One region of the Paenibacillus sp. J22P59 genome, then DNA from elsewhere that is predicted to be linked to it. Evidence: riboswitches for the same ligand, from Rfam matches in the RefSeq annotation. Region 1 holds a riboswitch; the other holds the start of a gene.

The links. A riboswitch is a leader RNA that binds a small molecule or an ion and turns the genes downstream of it on or off. The one in region 1 is predicted to bind cyclic di-AMP.
Region 2: linked by a shared signal. The riboswitch ahead of AC50YO_RS11830 (hypothetical protein) and the one ahead of AC50YO_RS04540 (TrkH family potassium uptake protein) in region 1 are both predicted to bind cyclic di-AMP.

The regions. Positions count from the first base shown of each region.
Region 1 covers NZ_JBXENX010000002.1:282,333-285,445, reverse strand. Annotated here, with positions in the region: gene AC50YO_RS04545 (CPBP family intramembrane glutamic endopeptidase) at 1-830, opposite strand, end outside; cyclic di-AMP (ydaO/yuaA leader) riboswitch at 1,124-1,304, shown strand; gene AC50YO_RS04540 (TrkH family potassium uptake protein) at 1,388-2,731, shown strand; gene AC50YO_RS04535 (potassium channel family protein) at 2,749-3,113, shown strand, end outside.
Region 2 covers NZ_JBXENX010000006.1:72,189-75,301, reverse strand. Annotated here, with positions in the region: gene AC50YO_RS11835 (bifunctional metallophosphatase/5'-nucleotidase) at 1-849, shown strand, start outside; gene AC50YO_RS11830 (hypothetical protein) at 944-1,519, opposite strand; cyclic di-AMP (ydaO/yuaA leader) riboswitch at 1,644-1,792, opposite strand; gene AC50YO_RS11825 (cupin domain-containing protein) at 1,840-2,301, opposite strand; gene AC50YO_RS11820 (hypothetical protein) at 2,476-2,844, shown strand; gene AC50YO_RS11815 (cation:proton antiporter regulatory subunit) at 2,916-3,113, shown strand, end outside.

The sequences.
Region 1 (3,113 bases):
TAAAAGAACATAAAAATGAGGCTGAGAATGATTCCCCGTTTGAACGTTGTGTTTTGGCGGTACAAGATGGCATAGATAATAGATAAGATGAGAGACATCACGCATAAGTGCAGCAAGGATACCATGGATAGAGCATCCGCCCATTTTTTCTGGGAAGCAATAAGGGCATCATAGCTCGCAGGCACTTTGAAGACAGGCTTAAAGACCGTGACGACGGGGCTGCTTGCCAATTGGTCGACGCCAACGGTCAGCTCCAGCTGAGCGTCGCCTTGCTTGTAGCCAGCAGGCTGGAAGACCACATACCCTTCATCGCTGACGTAACGTTCCTTCAATTCATTAAGCTGGAAGCCCTTACTGACAGCGAATTGCTCAGCAGTTGCAAGGAGCTCCTTCTCTGTAGCTAAGGGAGCCGTGTCAGCGTTGAACAGCTTCCAGCTTGTGACGCTTCCGTTGCTCATATGTACATAGACGAATACGCTGCTGCCATTCTCAAGATCAACCTGAGATTGGTAAGTATCGTTTGGATAGGTGCTGCCGAATTTTTTGTCATAGGCTTCGAGCATTTTCTCCTTGGAGAAATATCCGGTCGTCAGGCTGTCCGTCTGATAGATCGTATTGGCTTTCAGAGCCTTCTCGCCGAATTGCTGCGTCGCAAATTGAATTGCGATTTGCTCGGCTTTTTCGTTACTAATGACGTTGGAGGTTGTAGCATCCGTATTCAAATATTGCTGCGCAAGCGGTCCTACTTGTGTAATCAGGAAAATAACCGCACCGATAATTGCCGCCCATACGAATCGTTTCCAATCATGACGGGCAATGGAATCAACCATAGTTCACCTCAGAATAATTAATATATTTTTCTTGTACATCCATGTAACCATACCATATAAAAGGCTGTTTTATCCAATATTAGGTCCTTCAAATGGTAAGGGAATGTGAAGCAAGGAAGCGGAACAATCATAAAAGCGAGAAATAACGATGTGCACGACGCCTTGGATAGGCTGCTTGATGCAGTTGCCTGTTTTTGATCGAATTCAAGCTTATTTATCTGTTTTGCTTCCTTTATGTTCCCCATAGCTAGGGCTTATAATCGTTAACGTTAGTAGAACTTGAATCTTAAATTGAATAGCAACAGCCGAATTTCCGTTTGAAAACGGGGGAACCATAATGCTGTGGAATAGATCCGTCAGCAAGGGGTGAATTTTGGCGGCAAATAGGAGGTTTCTTCTATATACCGCTGAATAGGGCTGCCTGTCCAGGCCCGAATCCGTCAGCTAACCTCGTAGGCTGTATGGAACAGGACTCATCGCATATTAGCATTGGGCTTCCAGTGCTTTTTTTTATGCCCGAACTCTTGTTTACGAATCATTGAGGAGCCAGCAGGAAGATGTGGAAAAGGATTTGGAATGTGAAGAAATGGTCGCCGCCGCGCATATTTGTATCAGGTCTGGCCGTTATAATAGTGATTGGCGCTATATTATTGTCCATGCCATTCGCTACAAGTGGCAGCGATATGCCCAGGTTTATAGATGCGTTGTTCACGGCAACCTCTGCAGCATGTGTGACAGGGCTTGTCGTAGTGGATACAGGCACATACTTTACGACTGGTGGACAAATTGTTCTGCTTGGATTAATACAAGTGGGCGGTCTTGGATTCATGACGATGGGAACATTGATTTCGCTTGTGCTGCGTAAAAAAATATCGCTGCGAGAACGATTGCTCTTGCAAGAAGCGATGAACCAGACGAGTATGGAAGGCATCGTTCGTCTCATTCGCAAGGTTATTACTTATTCATTAACGATTGAGCTGGTCGGAGCGTTGCTATTCGCATCACGCTTCGCGGCTGATATGCCTTTAGGCAAAGCTTTGTATTTTGGTGTTTTCCATTCGATATCTTTATTTAATAATGCAGGCTTTGATATTTTCGGCAACTATAGGAGCCTGACGCTTTATGTGAATGATCCCGTTGTGAATATAACAGCTATGCTGCTTATTATTCTCGGGGGCATCGGGTTTATCGTGTTGTCTGATTTGCTGGAATACCGCAAGAACAAAAGGCTTTCCCTTCATAGCAAGGTCGTCTTATCTATGACGGCCGCTCTTATCGCTGTTGGGACTATTGTTATTTTTATCTTTGAATTCACGAATAACGCGACGCTTGGTTCCCTGAATTGGGGCGGCAAGCTGCTCGCCTCCTTCTTCCAATCTGTTACACCGAGAACGGCGGGAGCAAATACGCTTGATTATACGGAGCTTCGCCAAGCGACATTATTCTTCACTATTATATTGATGTTCATAGGGGCATCACCGGGCTCAACCGGGGGCGGAATTAAGACCACAACGTTCACGACGCTCATTGGTGCCGTCGTCGCGATGGCCAAAGGCAAGGAGGATATCGTCTTTTTCCGGCAGCGCCTAGCCAAGGAGCGCGTTATGAAAGCATTGACGATTACGATGCTGTCGCTTGGCTTCGTCTTGTTCGTCACAATGCTGCTGGCGACAACGGAGGATCAGCAGTTTCTAAAAATATTGTTCGAGACGACATCGGCCTTCGGTACAGTCGGCTTGTCGATGGGATTGACTCCAGAGCTTACGGACATCGGCAAAGTCCTTATTATGGTGACGATGTTTGCTGGCAGGCTGGGGCCTTTGACGCTTGCTTATGCGCTCGGCAAGAAGACAGATAGAGAGCTTTACCGATATCCTGAAGGCAAAATTACGATTGGTTAGGGGAACAGGGAGAGAAAATGAAAAATCATCAATTTGTTATCGTAGGTCTAGGGAGATTCGGATCAAGCCTTGGGAGAGAGCTGATCGAGCTGGGGCATGAGGTGCTCGGCATAGATAAGGACGAAGAAGCTGTCCAAGAGATGAGCAATATTCTTACTTATGCGGTGTCGGCTGATTGTACAGATGAAGAAACGCTGCGCTCACTCGGCGTAAGGAATTTCGACTGCGGCGTTGTGGCAATCGGAGACGATATTCAAGCGAGCATATTAACGACTATATTGTTGAAGGACCTGGGTGTGAAAAAGGTTGTGGCCAAAGCGATGGATGAGCTTCATGGCCGCGTATTAGAGAAAATAGGCGTGGATCGCATCGTCTATCCTGA
Region 2 (3,113 bases), on a different contig from region 1:
GGGATTGATGTATTCATTGATGGGCATAGTCATAGCGTATTGAAGAGCGGACTTGCTGCGGGGAATGGTACACTGATTGCCAGCGCGGGTGAATACACGAAATTCGTGGGAGTAATCGATCTTTGGCTGGATAAGAGCAAGGTCGTAAAAAAAACAGCCCGACTCGTTGATCAGGCAACAGCCGCCAGCATTCCCGCGAGTACAGAAATGACCGCTCTCGTCACTTCTATCCTAAGTAAGCAAGAAACGATTCTTGCCCAAAAACTTAGTTCAACAGAAGTTAGGCTGGATGGAGATCGGGAGCGAGTACGTACGGGCGAAACGAATCTAGGCAATTTGCTGGCAGACTCGATGCGTGACAGCACAGAGGCCGATATCGCACTAATGAATGGCGGAGGGATTCGTACATCTATTAATAAAGGCAGCATTACAAAAGGCGATGTCCTTAATGTCCTGCCATTCGGCAATCACATCGTAGTCTTGCAAGTAACTGGGGCAATATTAAAAGCTGCATTAGAAAATGGCGTATCCGACTATCCGAAGGAGAACAGCGCTTTTCCGCATGTATCAGGCATGACCTTCAAGATCGACCAGACCAAGCGCAAGGGTGAACGCATTCACTCTGTTGAAATCAATGGAAAGCCTCTGCAATTGAATGGAAAATATGAGCTTGCAACGAACGATTTTCTCGCAGCTGGAGGAGATTTGTACACCATGTTCAGTAGTCTCCCTCAAGCAGGAAGATATGGAACGCTAGATGAAGTGCTGACTACTTATTTGGAAAAGAAAAAACTAATCAATTCTCAGATCGAAGGAAGAATTACGATAGCACAGGAAATCAAGCTATAGCCATCGGCACGATAGGCTTACTCAAAAGAGGCAGTTAACCTCCGTCAGGTCGTTAGCTGCCTCTTTTTCTATAACGTATAAAGGCATGATTCCTTCAACCATAATCCTCACTGCCGGGCAAATCATCGAACCAAGCGGCATCATCTGGGCAATCGAGCATCATAAATACACCTTCTCGGCCATCGGCAGCTGGGTAGTGCCTCAAATATGCCTTGCCGTTATCAATCGCTAATATCTCGATCTTACCAGAGGTATGGCTCATCGACAGCTTTACTCTCCGGCCAAGTCCCACAGTTTTTGCTTTTGCTTCTTCGACAAGGGTATAGGCCTCCTTGAGTGGAACTACACTATCGCGATCGCCCGTAATTGGTCGGTCTAAGTAGAAGAAATAGGAGGCTACACCTGCCCATAATAATTGGTCAAGCAGCTCCGCCAGCAGAACGGGATCATCATTAATTCCTTTTCTCAGCGAGGTCTGATTTACCAGAATGGCTCCTGCTTGATGCAGCTCCTTGAAGCCTCTTCTCGCTTCCTCTGTCATTTCTTCGGGGTGATTAATATGGGTGGTAACACAATTGCGGCTTGCTGTCGTGGAATTTGCGTGGTGGATAAGCTCAAGCAAATGCTCGGTTTCATCATACGAGCTGATTCTTTCATGTGGCTGCGGCATCCAAGCTCCTCCTTTAATAAGAATTTGCAGTGCACGCTTCGCCAGTGGGAGGGGGCCGAAAAAAACACAAAAAGACCCTTACGAGTAACTCGGTAAGGGTCATCATACATGAATGAAGATAAACCAATGACCCATCCACTGCCGACGAGGTTAGCTGACGGACTCGGGTAAGATGGTACCCTAAGATCATGCAGAATCACATAGATCCATTCGCCCCACAAACGTTGGTTCCCCCGCTTTCCGAATAAATCGGAAACTAAGCGTAATATTAGTTTACTGGTAAAGTTATTAATTTGTCAAATAATTCCGACAAAATAGGACTATTGTCCAATTAGCTTGAAATCATCATAGTGGAAGCCTGGGGCTACCACACAAGACACCAGAACGGGCTCATCGCCAAGCGGACGTGCCATTTGCCATTCTGTCGCAGGCACTAATGCTTGCGGCTGCTGGCCATTCTCTACATCTCCGCCAATAATAATTTCTTGTCTCACAGATGGCTGCTCCTTGGTTCCTCCAAGTGTAAGCATCAGCGGACTTCCAGAATGCCACATCCACAGCTCGTCCGAATAAACGGTATGCCAATCCGAGAACTCATCAGGATGAAGAAGAAAATAAATCGAGCTCGCCGCAAAACGCGGACCCGAATAAGGGGCTCCTAACACCTCTTGGGGAATAACAAAGGATGCCTTCCAAAGCTCTTTGTACCAACCGCCCTCCACATGCGGCTTCAAATCAAGTGCTTTTACCAATGGAGATAATTGCTGTACGCTCGTACTCAAGTAGGGTTGCTCCTCTCTCTATGTCAATCATCTCATCATTCTAAACCTAGGCTTCCCTCAGCGTCAATATGGTCCTAATGGAACATTCTTTTCCTTCCAATTCGCTCGCTTTTATGACATCTGTCCCATAATCCTTTATAATTAAACATATAATAAAAGAATGGAGGTGATACTATGACAAGAACATTACGGCAAATATCAGCGGCGCAGGTTCGATTATTCAAATTATTCATTATCAGCGCTTTGCTCCTATCCGCCGCATTGTTCTCCTACAAAGCAGAAGGTCCGCAAGAGCTGCATAATGAGGCGACAGTCATTGCTGGGATGACAGAAAGCCATGTACACGTGAAGAGCAGACACCATATGGTAGTCAAAATAATGACCTTTACAGATAAGCTCCTCGAGTCAATCGTTGTTACAACGCTTGCTGCAAGCCTCATTCGTACTGTGCCTTTATCCATTATCAGAGCCTTTATCCCGCAAAAAATCAAGGATTTATTTCTTATGCCCGTTAAATTCACGTCCAATTACATTCATGCCTAATTCGTTCTATTCATAACTCCCACTACACCTACCCATAAACACAACAATTGCATGAACAGGAGTTGGAAAAAATGAATATCAGAGAATCGGATTTACCGGGCATTGGACGTAAATATCAATTGCAGACAAGAGGTGGCGACAAGCTGGTCGTCGTCATTCATGACGACGGACGCCGTGAGCTGTACCACTTTGACTACAAAGATCCTGATGACAGCATATCTATGGTATCCATGGATGACGAGGAAGCTCGCCAATTAGCCGCTATCGTA